DNA from 2 places in the Photobacterium sp. NCIMB 13483 genome. Region 2 is predicted to be linked to the other one. Evidence: predicted binding sites of a transcription regulator. Region 2 holds the regulator's gene; the other holds the start of a gene.
The links. The regulator CRP, encoded in region 2, controls carbon source genes, mostly activating them, when cyclic AMP is high. The targets are predictions, from matches to a motif close to TGTGANNNNNNTCACA.
Positions count from the first base shown of each region.

Region 1: a site for CRP is predicted at 4,199-4,214, ahead of deoD (purine-nucleoside phosphorylase). Genes of this name have one in related genera too.

Region 1 covers NZ_PYLV01000007.1:1,068-8,717, reverse strand. The annotation lists gene C9I86_RS07750 (hypothetical protein) at 1-340, opposite strand, end outside; gene C9I86_RS07745 (C69 family dipeptidase) at 624-2,105, shown strand; gene C9I86_RS07740 (hypothetical protein) at 2,188-2,463, opposite strand; gene C9I86_RS07735 (hypothetical protein) at 2,739-2,978, shown strand; gene C9I86_RS07730 (hypothetical protein) at 3,057-3,458, opposite strand; gene C9I86_RS07725 (DUF3283 family protein) at 3,657-3,863, opposite strand; gene deoD (purine-nucleoside phosphorylase) at 4,302-5,012, shown strand; gene C9I86_RS07715 (lactate dehydrogenase) at 5,212-6,702, shown strand; gene C9I86_RS07710 (HAD family phosphatase) at 6,882-7,650, opposite strand, start outside.
Region 2 covers NZ_PYLV01000006.1:142,213-152,456, reverse strand. The annotation lists gene C9I86_RS07480 (ABC transporter ATP-binding protein) at 1-1,189, shown strand, start outside; gene C9I86_RS07475 (hydrolase) at 1,253-2,251, shown strand; gene C9I86_RS07470 (YheU family protein) at 2,319-2,531, shown strand; gene C9I86_RS07465 (phosphoribulokinase) at 2,683-3,552, shown strand; gene C9I86_RS07460 (OsmC family protein) at 3,654-4,058, opposite strand; gene crp (cAMP-activated global transcriptional regulator CRP) at 4,441-5,073, shown strand; gene C9I86_RS07450 (hypothetical protein) at 5,253-5,447, shown strand; gene C9I86_RS07445 (DUF1338 domain-containing protein) at 5,498-6,292, opposite strand; gene astD (succinylglutamate-semialdehyde dehydrogenase) at 6,333-7,793, opposite strand; gene astA (arginine N-succinyltransferase) at 7,806-8,822, opposite strand; gene C9I86_RS07430 (aspartate aminotransferase family protein) at 8,928-10,160, opposite strand.

The DNA of each region.
Region 1 (7,650 bases), on a different contig from region 2:
CAGATTGAGTACTCATTTTTTGCCAACTGTAATAAATACGGCCAGAGCCACCCGCGGTATAAAAACCAAGATCGACACCAATAAATCCAGCGGCATCAGGTGCTGAAAAACGATTGATCAGCGTAGTGTTATTACCATTAACACTACCCGCAGTCATGCTGATATCACTGCTACCGCCAGTTAAACCAACAAAGTAATGAGTGCTATCATCAAATTTAACTAACGGGATCGTCGAATTATTATCAGTAACAGGTTGTAATACAAAAGGTTCAGCAGCTTGAGCTGAGGTTGATAATAATAGCGAGGTGAACGCACTAATAATAAGTGTTTTATTGTTCATGACTTAGCTTTGTCCTCTTATTGTTATAGTAATGACATTATATCAATGATATTTAATGTAAATTTTCATTTTTATCATACCTGAATAATTGATCAATCCCGAGTAATAACATCACAACTAATAACCATAAATACTCTTACATTTATATTGCTAACACTAGAATAGGTTATAAAACTGAAAAATAATTATACCAATTAGAGATATTTAAAAGTGATATTCATCACAAAATAAAGACAACTTTCCCCGTATAACAGATCAATTACCCACTTAACTAATGAATAAAATGAAAAAAATACCGTTTTTAGCATCAGCGATAACCACAGCATTGACCGCTGTTATCGCGTTTCCAGCAAGTGCTTGTACAACTATTCTTGTCGGTAACCAAGCCACAACTGATGGTTCTTACATTATTGCTCGTAATGAAGATTACCAAGCCACTAACGCTAAGCACTTTGTTTTCCATCCAGCAGAAAAAATGCAACAAGCTGACTTTCATGGTAATGCCAACAACTTTAGCTACCCAGCAGCTAAAAATGCATTGCAATACACCTCAATGTCAGACTTTGACACCAATAATAAGAGTATGGGCGAAGTTGGTTTTAACTCAGCAGGTGTCGGTCTTTCAGCAACAGAGACCATTTATAATGGCGTTAAAGCACTAAAGGCTGACCCATATATTACTCAAACAGGGATTGGTGAAGATGCCATTGAAAATGTGATTTTACCCCGTATTCACTCTGCAAAAGAAGGCGTAGAGTTACTTGGTAAAATCATTGAAACTCAAGGTGCAGCAGAAGGCTTTGGTGTGGCATTTGTTGATAATACGGGTATTTGGTATTTAGAAACGGGCAGTGGTCACCAATGGATGGCTGAAAAAATTCCAGCTGATAAGTATTTTGTATCCGCTAACCAAGGCCGTTTAAGTACCTATTTACCAAATAACCCTAATTACATGGCATCGCCAACATTAGTCAGCTTTGCCGAGCAACATGGTTTATACAAATCAGAAGCAGGCAAACCTTTCAACTTCCATGCTGCTTACTCACAAGACACACCTAACGATGTAACATATAACTATCCACGAGTGTGGACTTTGCAGCATATGTACACTCAAGGATTAACCACCAAGATCGACCAAGGTACTACTTTCCCTGTATTTCTAAAACCAACCAAGAAACTCAGTGTTGCCGATGTTGAACAAGGCTTGCGTAATCATTACCAAGGAACATCTCACGACCCATACGCAACCCAAAACCCTAAAGAAGCTTACCGTCCAATTTCGGTATTCCGTACTCAAGAGTCACACGTATTACAAGTACGTCCAAATTTACCGACTGCTATTGGTGATGTGGCATACATCTCGTATGGCATGACAGCACTTGGCGTTTACTTACCTTATTACCAAGGCATGACAGAAGTGCCTCATGCATTAACTATTGGTACAAATAAAGCCGATAGTGCTTCTGCTAACTGGGCTTTCCGTAAACTACAAACACTTGCGATGACGAACTGGAAAGTATTCTCTCCAATCGTACAAACCGCTTATCATAAGTTTGAAGTACAAACAGCATCAAAACAGCGTGAACTTGAGAAGAATTACCTTAAAATTTACAAGCGCCAGCCTAAAAAAGCACAAGCGTTAATCAATGATTTTGAGAAAACAACGGTTGCTGATGCATTAGCCTTAACCGAACAATTAACTAATACATTATTTACTCAAATGACCTACACCACCGATATGACATACCATTTCGAAGGTGCGTAATCATTAATGATAGCGTTAATTAACCAACATTAAGCGTCGCTTTATAACAAGAAGATCACTCAGAGATCTTCTTGTTTTTTATCTATCGTTCTGCTTCGTTGGTCACGAGGGGGGTTAATATTCGTTTCATACCATAATAAACGGCAATCATTGGTAATAGTAAAATAACAATCGCGATCCCATAGCTGATACCAGCTGGCACCCCCATTCCCCAACCTAATGTAAATGCTATTCCACCAATAGCATCCTTTATTGTATCTATAAATGAGTATTGGCTAATAAGCAAAGGTAGCCATGGTAAAATCAAGATACCAACGCCAATACTCACTATTTTTATTTTAATACCTTGTTTTAACATATGCACCTCACATTTGAACGGTGTTTTATTGTTAATTAAAAAACACCATTAAGCAACAATATTTCAAGTCACATTATTATTTCGAAATAATTAACTGACTTAGTGCTTAATTATTACAATTGAGTAAAAGTAATTTAAGTATTCATCCAATTATCATTGATTCAATATTGATTATAATCAGTGCCACATAACAGCAATACCGTTGCTGTTATTCAATCGACTTTCCTGTGTATTTCTACTTGCTTATCAGCAAATATTTCCCATTGGAGGGCACAATGAATCAACAACGCGCAGAGAATCTTTATTATTATCTTAGAGAACAAAATACACCACAAAAAGAAATGAATGTGGTGATCAAACAACTTATTGAAAATTATAACATTAACTTATATCCACTCGATCGTCGTTACCGTGCACGTATCGGTTATTCCCCTAATCGTTATGACATTAATAGCTATGGTACCGCAGGATCACGCACTATGAATCAAACTCGTGGCATGCAAAAAACACAATAAAAAATCATAAAAAAACCCCAATAATTGATTATTCAACTATTAGGGTTATTGCTTAATAATCAGTATGTTGCCACTTCATTATTTCAGACGATCAACAATAAGTGGCACTAAAGATGTATAAGCATACCAAGTTGCCGTAGCAATGATTACGGTCCATACAATGCGAGAAACCCATTGTGTTCGTTGCATATGGCGCGAAGGATCAGGTTCACCACAATGAGGACAGAAATGTGCACGACGAGATACCGTACCATCACAAGCTGGGCAATCAGTCAAACGCTTAGAACGAGACTTTGTCATAATTTCAGTCGCTATGTTGTCATCACCAGCATCTGAGCGCGATGCGGGTTGGCTAAAATCAGGGGTATTCGCCGGTGGCGCTTTATGCCCAGAACGTTTTTCTGCATGTAAAGAAAATGATAATTCCGGTTTATTGGTATCATCATCAAGAGCAGAAAATTCAGTTGTCTTCACTATCATTCACCATTTGATTAATTTCCGTACGCATAATACGCAATATTAAGCCAATAATCTCCATTTAAGCTGATATTAGTACGCTAATAGTACTACACTACAAAAATTAATCAGATATCATCTGATGAGCAAAAATCGCGATTATGCTAAAGCGTCGATAAATAATCATTTCTACCCTAACGTTTAACAAAGCTATGCAATGAATTAATTCACCCCCATCAGGGTTTTATATTTCGTAATGGCTTGCTGGCAAAAATCGCGTTCGTCATCGTCTTCAATATTATTGGTTAATTCAGCAAAAGCCTCATACCCTACTTTGCCATTTTTTACTTTCCATACCGCATAAGACGCTTGCTTATCTAACTCGATACGCATTCTTTCGCTATCTGACAATTGGGTTAAATTATACATATTATTCTCAGCCTACTTTTTTGTTAATTCTACCCAAGATTCGAATCAAGAAGAACCCTTTTCAAACTTGATTATTGTTATGCCTATTTTGCGCTTTAAAAGCAATCTATTGACACTTTTACTTGTGTAATCCATTACATTTTAAAAAATGTCTATTTTTTAGCGGTAAAGAATAAAAACCACCAATTAAAAATAAACCCATTATTTATTATAAGGTTAAATATTATTACGCACATTTTTACACTTAATCAAACACAAAAAAGAAAACGATACCCTTAACACTTTCAACAGATTTGGTAATCAACGGAGCTAAAATAATAAAACAGCCTTAATTTTGTGACTTAGATCTCAAGATCTGAATATTTTATTCCATAAACTACTACCATAAATTGAAGCACAAACTCTGCTTCTGATAACTCATAAACCTAGGAGCTCTTCATGGCTACTCCACATATCAATGCCGAAGTTGGCGATTTTGCAGAAACAATTTTAATGCCTGGTGATCCACTACGCGCACAGTTTATTGCAGAAACTTACCTAGAAGATGTAAAGCGTGTATGTGATGTACGCGGCATGTACGGTTTCACTGGTACTTATAAAGGTAAGCCAGTATCAGTAATGGGTCATGGTATGGGCATTCCATCATGTTCTATTTATGTACACGAGCTAATCAAAGATTTTGGTGTTAAAAACATCATCCGTATTGGTAGCTGTGGCGCTGTTCATGATGATGTTAAGTTAATGGATGTTATCATTGCAATGGGTGCTTCAACTGACTCTAAAGTTAACCGCATTCGTTTCGCTAACCACGATTTCGCGGCTATTGCTGACTATCATTTATTAGAAACAGCAGTAAACCAAGCACGCGCACAAAATGTTGCAGTTCGTGTTGGTAACGTATTCTCTGCTGATTTATTCTACAGCCCAGAAGTTGGTCTATTTGATAAGATGGAACAACTAGGTATCCTTGGTGTCGACATGGAAGCGGCTGGCATCTACGGTGTTGCAGCAGAGCTTGGTGCTAAAGCACTGACTATTCTAACAGTGTCTGATCACATCAAACGTGGTGAGAAACTAAGTGCAGAAGCACGTCAGCATTCATTCAATGAAATGATGAACGTAGCGCTAGAAACGGCAATCAATCTATAATCTGTTACTGTGGTCATAGACCATTTATAATAGAAATTCGATATAAAGTGGAAAACGTATCTTTGAATATATTTTCCACTTTTTTATACCCGCTAATATTTAAAATATTCAATAATTTGATAATGCTAACAATATCTCTATATCATTATTTCACTTAGGTATAATTACGTTTTCTTAAACCGCAACTAGGCAATGCTCTATGACTTCATCCTCACTATCCACGACGCTGGATCAGTTGCCACCTGCTTGCGATAATATTCAGCTAAATTATTGTAAAACTGTCGCCTGTGCTAATTTTAGTCGTACTGATCCTAATTTATATGTACTACAAAACAGCAATCTCCAACGCCCCGTGCTTATCTGCCGTGAATGTGGTGCTTTTCCGCCTGTCATCAGTAATTATGATGTGGTCGCTGAAAAACAACGCTTAAAACTAGAACAAAATAGTGGTTTAGCCGCTTGTTCAAATAAGCACTGTCCTCATCATGGCTTACCTGTTCTCACCTACCGTCAGCATTATCATGCTTTTGGCTTTAGTGGCGAACGTCAACGTTATCGCTGTCGAGCCTGTCACCACACCTTTGTCGATCCTTGGTCGAGCAGTAATAACAAACACCAGTTACAACAAAAATTATTGGCATATTTATTTACGGGTTATACCGTACGGGAAATTTGTCGACGTTTGGCGATGAACCCAAAAACGTTTTATGATCAACTGAATAATATTGCGGCACGTTGTCGTCATCAATTAACCATTTTTGATGCCCGTTTAGGTAAACAATCACAAGCTCGCCAACTAGCAACAGATCTGACCCCATTGCAGCCTCAAAGTAATAATGGCGTATTATGGATAGCAACCGCTGAAGTTAATTCAGGCTATGTGATAAGCCAACACGTCAATTACCAAACACAATCCGTAGCCACCTCGGTCACTTATCATGATGCTTATTGCAATGGAACCCGTTTTATTGCCCCTCATAACGACCATTATCCATCAAGTGCAGCACCGTTATCACAAGGTCTACTGGCCCATATTGATACCACTTATCGCCATATTTTAGCCCGTAAAAATATGGAGAACCCACTTAGTGCCCAAGTCAGCATTAATTACCCAGCGAAAGGCTGTCTAGTTCGTCCTCAATATACTGTATATAGTCACTTTTTATACTTGCATGAATTGCTCAATCACAATACGTCGACCTTAGCCGTGTTTATGCCGCAAGAAACGTTATTACGTTCAGCGTGTTTATCTATTTTTATTGACCGCATAAATAACCATACTATTGACCCACTTTATGTAGTTGAAGATCAGCAATGGCAACACGGACAACAGGTTGAAAAAATTGATATCGTATTAATGGGATGGTGGCGAGATCGGTGGGCATTTAGTCGTAATAAAAGCGGAAATAAAGGCATCTGTCATCTTGGTGGTAATAAAAAAGATCAACAACGCTGGTTAACGATTGCCACTCATCGTGCAGCAACGGCTTATCAACAACGTTTTTATGATCAATTTAACCATATGATTAATGAGCCACGACGTAAACTGCGTCCCGCCAGCTTATTACCATTATTGGACATTTATCGTGCTTGGCATAATCTTTGCCATCAAAATAAAGCCGGAATAACCCCAGCTCAAACGCTGGATTTAATGTCTTCACCAATGACACTTGAACAGCTATTGCGGTAACAGTGTTGCTGTATATTTAGAAGGAACATCAGTGTCATCAGGTAATGATACATTTTCTAATTGAACACTATGGATGCAGATCGTCTACACAAAACTTCATTTAGCCACCATTCTTACAAAAAAAAGCTCGAACTAAAAAATTCGAGCCTTTGTTGTTTTAACTGAGTGGCAATTAGACGTTAGTACACTTCACACCAATCTGATTTCATGTCGATCAATGTCCAGTCACCTCTAGAATTCGCTTCATCTAATGCTTTATCGAGTTTACCAACATGGGATTTACGATCGTACTTCCACTCACGCTCAGCATCAGTATGGTGAACAATCATTGCCATTGAATTTGGTTGGCTCGTTGCCCATTGCATCATCGCTTGGTCACCATCTGAATTACCCACCGCTAAAATAGGCTTCTTACCTATAATATGCTGAATATTAGTGACCTTTCCGGCTTTATCATCAATGGTCAAAATAGATGCATCTTTAGTAACCGTCGGTTTACCATCGTTGTAGCTATAGTTATATTTAAGCGCGCTACCAATGATCTGCTCTGAAGGGATGTTGTAAGCTTGTGGCGCCCATGCCCTCATAAAATCAACGCCGCCACCCGACACAATGTAAGTCTTAAAGTCATGTTGCTGCAGATAAGTCAGCATCTCTTTCATTGGCTGATAAGTAAGAGCAGTATACGCTTTGTTAAAGCGTTTATCTTTTGCGGCCTTCAGCCATTGTTTAACTTCTTGTTGGTATTGCTCAACCGTCATACCAGAATGGGTCGCCATAATGATTTTCAATAACCCTTCTTCACCACTGCCAAGAACACTCTCAATATCTCCTTCAAGTACAAACTTAAATGGTGCTTGCGTTTTCCACTCTGGGTGCTCAGACGCCATCTCTTTTATACGATCTAATGCAAAGGCAAATTGAAAGTAATAAGGCTTTTCCGACCAC
Region 2 (10,244 bases):
ACAAGCAATGTTTCAAAAGCAACAGAAGCAAATGACCCACATGCAGTCATATATCGAACGCTTTCGTTACAAAGCCAGCAAAGCACGCCAAGCGCAAAGCCGTATTAAAGCATTAGAACGGATGGAGAAAGTACTGCCAGCGCAACTTGATAACCCATTTACGTTTGAGTTTAGAGAACCCAGCGCACTGCCAAATCCAATTTTGATGATGGATCATGTCGCTGCTGGTTATGATGATTTACTGATTCTAGAAAAGATCCGCTTAAACTTAGTACCGGGAAGCCGAATTGGATTACTGGGGCGTAATGGTGCCGGTAAATCAACCTTAATTAAAATGCTCGCAGGTGATTTACCCGCTAAAGCCGGTGATATGGCGTTCTCACAAGGGGTTAAAATTGGCTACTTCGCTCAGCATCAATTAGAAACTTTATACCTTGATGACACCCCGGTCCAACACATGGCACGTATCGCGCCAAACTCAACCGAACAACAACTGCGTGATTACTTAGGCAGTTTTGGTTTTATTGGCGATAAAGCACTAGAGAAAGTCGGTCCTTTTTCTGGGGGTGAAAAAGCGCGCTTGGTATTAGCGTTAATTGTTTGGCAACGTCCAAACCTATTGTTACTCGATGAACCGACTAACCACCTTGACTTAGATATGCGTCAAGCACTGACCTTCGCGTTGCAATCTTATGAAGGCGCAATGGTTATTGTTAGTCACGACCGTTACTTACTCCGTGCAACGACCGATGATTTATACTTGGTTCACGATCGCCAAGTAGTGCCTTTTGATGGTGATTTAGGTGATTACCACAAGTGGTTAGGCGAACAGCAACGCAATGAACGTCGTGAGCAGCAAGCAGCAAAACCTGAAACCAATAAAGACAATAGTGCTGCATCACGTAAAGAACAAAAACGTTTAGATGCTGAGTTCCGTAAACAAACCGCACCGATTCGCAAAGAGATCACTAAGCTTGAAAAGCAAATGGATAAGCTTAATGCGATCATCACCGCTGCAGAAACAGCATTAAGTGATAGCACCATTTATGAGCCTGAAAATAAAGCGCAAATGAATGAACAGTTGAAGCTTCAAGGCGATGCTAAATCCGATCTTGAAGACATTGAAGTCGCCTGGATGGAACTACAAGAACAACTAGAAGAAATGGAAAGCCAGCTTAACGCTGAGTGATCATTTAACGCCGTAGTGATAGTTTTATTACTCCGGCGTTTTTATTAAGATCAAGGACATTACATGCAACCATTTAGCGCTGCTACCGGATTAGGTAATCCTCACTTACAAACCTTATTACCTCGCTTTATTCGTCGCCAGCCCCTCTTTACCCCTATCACTCAACGCCTTGAAATGCCTGATGGCGATTTTATCGATCTTGCTTGGACAGAGCAGCCAGACCACACTAACCATCACCAGCCATTGATGATTTTATTACATGGTTTAGAAGGCAGTTTTAACAGCCCTTATGCTAATGGCTTATTGATGGCCGCCAAACAGCAAGGCTGGCTTGGAGTAATGATGCATTTTAGAGGCTGCAGCGGTGAATTAAATCGTCATCCACAAAGCTATCATTCCGGTGACATCAAAGATGTACGCTTCTTCATTCAATGGCTACGGCAGCAATTTCCACAACGCCCATTTATGGCTGTTGGGGTATCTCTGGGTGGTAATGTATTGATTAATTACTTAGCTAACTACCGTGACAATAGCGAACTGATTGCCGCTCAAGCGATTTCACCACCACTTAACCTTGCCTCCTGTTCTGATCGTATTCAGCAAGGGTTCTCACGAGTATATCAACGCTACTTACTAACATCGCTTAAACGCACCATTGCCAAAAAGATTGAACGTCAGCCTCACACCATGCCCATTAATCAGCAACAGTTAGCATCGATTAACAATGTGTGGCAATTTGATCAAGCAGTAACAGCACCATTACATGGCTTCAAAAATGCTAATGACTACTATCAACGTTGCAGTGGCTTACTGCAACTGACAAATATTCGTCGTCCTTTACGAATCATTCATGCTAAAGATGATCCGTTTATGAACAGCGATGTTATTCCATCACAGCCATTACCCGCCAACATTCGTTATGATTTATCAGCCACCGGTGGTCATGTCGGTTTTATCAATGGCAGCTTACTCAAACCACAATTTTGGTTAGAGCACACAGTGCCTGCATGGTTTCAACAACAATTAGATCAACATCAAACAACCCAACCAAATAATGACTGACTTTCTTTCATGCTAATTTTAAGAATATACTGCGGCTATTATTTTATTAGTCATTTAAGAAGTTGTAATGATTATCCCTTGGCAAGACATCGCACCAGAAACACTCACTAACCTTATCGAACAATTTATTTTACGAGAAGGCACTGATTATGGCGAAGTTGAAATCAGCCTCAGTGATAAAGTGGCTTATGTACGACGCCAATTACAATCTGGTGATGCTGTAATTGTTTTCTCTGAATTGCATGAATCAGTAGATATTAAGCTCCGCAATCAAATGTAATCACTACATTATTGTAGCGATAACCATTAAAACTTGGTATCAGTTGCATTTTTATCACTTAATACCGACATTTTAGCAAACATGTAGTAACATTTATCGCTGACCATTATTTGTTATTAAACCTGTGCTAATCACAACAACAAGGTGAGTTATGTCGGTAAAACACCCTATTATTGCTGTCACTGGTTCATCAGGCGCGGGTACGACCACCACCTCTGAAGCCTTCCGCAAAATGTTTAATATGATGGACATCAACGCCGCATGGTTAGAAGGCGATAGTTTTCATCGTTTTACTCGCCCAGAGATGGATTGTGAGATTCGTAAAGCCAAAGAACAAGGTCGTCATATCAGCTATTTCGGTGCAGAAGCCAATGACTTTGAACAGTTAGCCCACTTTTTCGAGCAATATGCTCAAGACGGCAGTGGCAAGTTTCGGCGTTACTTACATACCTTTGATGAAGCCGTACCTTATAATCAAATGCCGGGTACTTTCACGCCTTGGCAACAGTTAGCTGAAAATACTGATGTGTTATTTTATGAAGGGCTACATGGCGGTGTGGTTGATGGTGAAACCAATGTCGCTCAGCATGTTGATTTACTGATTGGGATGGTGCCCATTGTAAACTTAGAGTGGATTCAAAAGATCATTCGCGACACTCGCGACCGCGGTCATTCAAGAGAAGCGGTGATGGAATCAATTGTGCGCTCAATGGATGACTATCTTAATTACATCACACCCCAATTTTCTCGCACCCATATTAATTTTCAACGAGTCCCTACCGTTGATACGTCAAACCCTGTCAGTGCGAAAGGTATTCCAAGTTTAGATGAAAGCTTTGTCGTGATCCGGTTTCGTGGCTTAAAAAATGTCGACTTTCCACATTTATTGGCGATGATTCAAGGCTCATTTATGTCACGCCACAATACCCTTGTGGTTCCTGGTGGGAAAATGAGTTTTGCGATGGAACTGATTATGCGACCGTTGCTTGAACAACTCATTGAAAATGGAAAAATAGCGTAAGCATTATTTCTTGTATGATACTCAGAAGTAAGTATCAGACGTAGCTCTCACTACTCGTTGATAAACGGTTACTGATATCAGCAACCGTCATCGTCATCGAGTTACGCCACAACAATCTCATAGCTGTGACTCATTTCAACACCTTTACCTAGCATCAAACAAACTGAGCAATATTTTTCAAGCGAGTCAGCCACCATCTTACTCACTAGTGCATCATTTAAATCATGGCCAGTAACAACAAAGTGTAAATTGGCATGAGTGAAAATTCGTGGCGCTTGTTCACGACGTTCGGCGAAGATATTCACTTCACAAGCCGTGATCTGCTGTTGTAAATCTTGTAAACCACTAACAACATCCACAGAGCTACATCCCCCGGCAGCCATTAATACCAACTCCATTGGACTTGGCCCTTTTTCACCACCGTTACCATCTAAAACGACGCTATGGCCCGATGCTGATTGGCCAACAAACGTCATGTTTTCTACCCATTTTACACGTGACTGCATTTTTATATCCTTGAGCTATATTATTTAAAATTTGATCTTATTTTTGTTGATAATTCCATCGATGTAAACGTTATTTATTTTGTTTGATGCTAATTGTGTTGCATATTTCTATTGCTAGAATTGGAGAGCAAAATCACTTTGAAACGGTGCTTTTGGTAACTAAGTCACAACGATGTGATCATGTGCACACTTATCTCTCATAAATGAGCGGGTCATCGAGATCAATATCAAGAAAAAGCCCCAAAAAAAGGATACACTCTAAACCAGTTTAAGTTAGCTCGCAGCCCATCAGCTGAGTGAATAACCCTGCCAACGCACAGTTTTGTCGAGTTATCTTTACAGAACATATTGTTGGGCAACATATGCAGAGGAAGTTAGTAATATGGTTCCAGGTAAACCGCAAACAGATCCAACTTTAGAGTGGTTTCTTTCCCATTGTCACATTCACAAATATCCATCAAAGAGCACGTTAATTCACGCAGGTGAAAAAGCAGAGACTTTGTACTACATCGTGAAGGGTTCTGTTGCTGTATTAATCAAGGATGAAGAAGGTAAGGAGATGATCCTTTCTTACCTAAACCAGGGCGACTTTATTGGTGAACTCGGCTTGTTCGAAGAAGACCAAGAACGTACAGCTTGGGTTCGCGCAAAAAGCCCTTGTGAAGTTGCAGAAATTTCATTTAAAAAATTCCGTCAATTAATTCAAGTTAACCCAGATATTCTAATGCGTCTATCTGCTCAAATGGCATGTCGTCTACAAGTGACAAGTCAAAAAGTGGGTGATCTTGCGTTCCTTGATGTTACAGGTCGTATTGCACAGACATTACTGAATCTTGCAAAACAACCTGATGCAATGACACACCCTGATGGCATGCAAATTAAGATCACTCGTCAAGAAATTGGTCAGATCGTAGGTTGTTCTCGCGAAACAGTCGGCCGTATTCTTAAAATGCTAGAAGAGCAAAATCTTATTTCTGCTCATGGCAAGACTATTGTGGTTTACGGTACACGCTAATTATTTTAGTCATACCAAAATCACCGATGAAACCGCAGCTTATGCCTGCGGTTTTTTTTTATCACTCCCCAGATGATCACCGTAAAACAATCATTGAACACTCAGGCATTAGTGTTAAATTTTAACTTGTAATAACATCTATTTATGCTACATTTTGCTCACAAATGGATTTTAAATCGATGATGGTCAATATGGATATTGAACGCTTTTCAGTTAACAGTTACACCACGGTACCTGGGATCTTAACTAGTCAGCCAACAACCATTGAAATGACAGGGTTTAGTGATAGTCGCTGTTATCTCGAACAACAAACCGGATTACGTCGCTGCCCTGCAGATGAATCAGGTGTTTGGGCTTCACCACTGGATAACTAACCCTTCAACAACAGTGCTTATGCGCTAAGCACTGTTTATTTGGCTTACAATTAACGATCTGTACTTTCAAAAATTTTATTCGCCGAAGCAACCACAAACCCTGAATATAACTCACCATTCGCTTGGGGATGGCGTTTTGCAAATTCATAAAATCCACCAGGGATGTTATGAATACCGTCTCGAAAACTGACCCCCACCTTGTCAGCCATGGTTGCTGATTGTTCCAACATCACCTCAGCATTACCTTTTATCTCCCCGCCCGCTTGATTAATAACAAACTGGTTATGGCGCAATAAATGATTAACCTCTTCAAGATTAGAGAACTGTTCTAATTGATTAATACTCACCGTAAAATGGTTAGCGCCAAAACCGTGTGCCGCAACCCACGCTGCATATTCACTTTCAGCCGCTAAAAATTGATAGGTCGCAAAGTCAAGTTGCCATGGACGGCCACGATAAATAAAATCAGGTTGGCGAAAATAATCATCATCAACCTGATCAAGCAAGGCTCGTATCGTATGTTGTAATTCAGCCGAGCACCCCGCTAATTGTAATTCGCTAATAAAGACTTTTGGCAACACCGGGTTTGCATGAATAAAGGATTCGGCATACAGCTTTTTGGCACTAAAATGATATTTTGCTTGCGGTTGGTAACCCAAAGCAATAAATGGCGCAGCCAGTACGGCTAAGCCACACTTCGGTAACCCAAAGCTGCGCAATGCAATATGATCATTAAGTAATGCTGTGTCCTCGGTTAACAACTGCTGTATTTGCACCGCTGAAGGGCATAAGCGGTGACTATAATCGTGCCATAAACCATCAAAAAGTTGGGTAATAGATTCCATAATCAGCCTGCCTATTGAAAGCATTATCACTCATTAAACCTTAGCTCAAGCATACTCCTGGCGCTAATTGAGCCGGTAATTGCACATCATCCCCTTCAACAGACGCCATAGGATAAGCACAATAGTCCGCAGCATAATAAGCGCTTGGGCGAAGATTTCCTGATGCGCCAGGGCCACCAAAAGGTGCATCACCACTCGCTCCTGTTAAGGGTCGGTTTCGATTCACAATACCAGCACGAATATGTTCAATAAAATAGAGCCATTGTTGCTCATCGGTTGAAATGAGCCCTGCCGCTAAGCCATAGCGAGTTTGATTGGCACTGACTACCGCTTGAATAAAATCAACATAACGACTAACGTGTAATAGTGGTCCAAAATATTCTTCATCCGCAAGTTCAGTAATAGCACTAACATCGATAATCGCAGGCGTCACAATTGCGCCTTGTCCCCGCGTTGCCGTTAATAAAGCAACGCCACCAGCATCCAAAAGTTGTTGTTGATGCAATATGATGTGATCCGCCGCCACAGCAGAAATTAATGGCCCCATAAACGGTGCAGGGGTTGCAAAGGGATCACCCACCAGCAATTGTGAAGCGACCGTCACTAAACGGGCTAACAGAGCATCGCCAGCTTTTCCTGTGGCGATATATAATCGCCGTGCACAAGTACAACGCTGTCCAGCACTTAAAAAAGCCGATTGAATGATGGTATATACCGCCGCATCAATGTCACCATACTCTTGGCCGATCACTAATGGATTATTACCTCCCATCTCTAAAGCCAACATAGTTTGCGGTTGCCCCGCAAATTGTTGATGTAACAAATGCCCCGTTTGCGCACTCCCGGTAAACAATACTCCAGCCACTCTCGTTGCCATGGCTAATGCCGCTCCCGTTGTACGTCCACCTTGTACTAAATTAATCACCCCATCAGCAATACCCGCTTGTTGCCATAACTCACACATTCGTTGAGCGGTATTAGGTGTCAGTTCTGAGGGTTTAAATACCACGGTGTTACCCGCTAACAATGCTGGAATAATATGGCCATTAGGTAAGTGTGCGGGGAAGTTATATGGTCCAAATACCGCCATCACCCCCAAAGGACGATGGCGAACAATCATGGTGGTTCCGGCCTGTTGACGCTGACGAATACCCGTTCGCTCATGATAAGCTTGCGTTGATAACCCAACTTTGGCAATCATCGCCGCGACTTCCGTGGTACTTTCCCATACTGGTTTACCTGTTTCTGCCGCAATAATATGTGCCAATTGTGATTGATGTTGTTGCAGTAATTGAGCAAAGCGTTCAATAACGGCTAAGCGCTCATTAAACGTCGTATTTCGCCAGTTTAAAAACGCTGTATTTGCAGCAGCAACAGCATTCTCAACTTGCTCTACACTCGCAGCATTACCTTGCCAAACCACATCATCATTATAAGGATTGAGTGATTGAAATCGCTCACCATCGCCCACTAGCCATTGATTATTAATCCATAAGCTCATTCGTCTCTCCTTTTATGGTTGGGCTATTAACCTTACTTCATCACCCATTTCCACATTAAGTGCAGCGGCAACCTCAGCGGTCATCATGGCTTGTCCTTGTGCAGTAATCGCAATAGAAGCCACAACCGCTCGAAACCCTGCTAACTGACCATTTGAGATAAGATAATGTTGTTGGCTGCTATGTTCACCAATATTGACCGAATAACGCTGCGAATGACGCACAGTTTCAATATTACGCACGTCACATTCAATACTAGGACCGGCATCAAAAATATCAACATAACCGCGACAACAAAATCCTTCTTGTTCTAACAGTTGTAACGCGGGACGAGTATTAGTATGTACTTTCCCTATCACCGCTTGTGCTTCTTTGCTAAGTAAATTGACGTAAATCGGTAATTTAGGCATTAAATCAGCAATAAAGCCTTTGCGGCCAATACCGGTTAAATAATCTGCATAAGTAAAATCAATCGAAAAAAAATGTTCTTTCAGCCATTGCCAAAAAGGGGAATTCCCCTGTTCATCAGAGACACCACGCATTTCAGCAAAAGCCACCTTAGCAAATCGCTGTTGATGATCAGCCATCAATAAGAAACGTGACTTTGACAATAAGCGTCCGTTAGTACCTTGACGCCACTCGGGCAATAAAAATAAGCTACACAACTCAGTTTCCCCAGTGTATTGGTTACCCAATGTCAGTACCTTAACGATGTTGTGTACGCCTAACTGACGCGAAGCATGGGTCACCGTACTTAAATGGTAATTATAAAAAGGCACATCAAGTCCAACCGTCGCTTCAATTGCTGTTGTACCAACGACTTGATTGGTATCACTATCAACCGCGACCAATAGATAACTTTCCTGGCCTGGAAAGGTAACACTGGCATTAAAACTGGCTTGAGAATGTTGGATACGGCGACGAAGTAAATCTTCATTGATGGGTAATGATGTAAAACCATGACCAGAGGCTTCTGCACATTGCATCAGTGCAGGATAATCAGCGGCAGTAATAGGACGAATAATGAGCATAGCATTCCCTCCTAAATATAGACAATGACTCCTGCCATTGTCTCGCTCAACATCAGCGTTAGAATGGGGCTATTGGTGTTAACTAACCCCGTAATAGCAATTCAATCACAGCTCAGCAGAATGCAGTTCATATAACGTTGCAATTGCCGCTTCTAAGCGTTGCATTCCTTCATCGATATCTTTTTTATCAATTACCAATGAAGGCGTAAAGCGCACCACATCAGTGCCCGCAACTAATACCATTAACCCTTCTTTACCTGCGGCAACTAAGATATCTCGTGCTCGGCCTTGCCATTGTGGGCATAACACCGCCCCAAGTAATAACCCTTTACCGCGAATTTCACTAAAAATAGGATAACGATGATTAATCTGCATGAGCCCATCACGGAACCATTGTTCGCGCTGTTTCACGCCAGCTAATACTGCGGGCTGACTAATGGTATTGATCACCGCTTCAGCAACCGCACACGCAAGAGGATTACCGCCATAAGTTGAACCATGGGTACCCACTTTAAGATGGGCTGCAAATGCCGTTGTTGTCAGCATTGCAGCAACAGGGAAGCCGCCACCTAATGATTTTGCTGTGGTCAAAATATCTGGGGTAACACCAAGACCTTGGTAAGCAAACAAGTCTCCCGTACGGCCATTACCCGTTTGCACTTCATCAAAGATCAACAGCGCATGGTGTTTATCACACAGCTCACGTACCCCTTGCACGAACTCAATCGTTGGGCTAATGACCCCACCCTCACCTTGTAAAGGCTCCATCATCACAGCACAGGTTTTATCTGACATTAATTCAGCAATTGCCGCTAAATCATTATAAGGAATATGGGTAACAGCTTGGGGTTTAGGACCAAAACCATCGGAATAAGTACTTTGGCCACCGACCGTCACGGTAAAAAAGGTACGTCCATGAAAACCATGATGAAAGGCGATAATTTGATCTTTATCTGCACCAAAGTTATCAACGGCATAACGACGCGCCAATTTCAATGCGGCTTCATTGGCTTCTGCGCCAGAGTTAGCGAAAAAGACTTTATCAGCAAAAGTAAGTTGGGTCAGTGTGTCAGCTAAGCGCAACGCGGGCTCATTGGTCATCACATTACTTAAATGCCACAATTTTTGTGCTTGCTCTGTTAATGCTTCCACCAGCACCGGATGGCAATGGCCCAAACAACTGACCGCAATCCCCCCCGCGAAATCAATATATTCCCGTTGCTGTTGATCCCATAAGCGCGAGCCTTGTCCACGAACGGGAATAATATCCATCGGCGCATAGCAAGGTACCATGACCTCATTAAACAATGAACGTTGCAGCTTCTCTTCTGTTGCCATCACACTATCCTTCTGTGCTGTATGCCGTATTATTAATAGTATTTACATTTTATTAACCTTTTGCCAAGCAAGTTAATGCTTTTT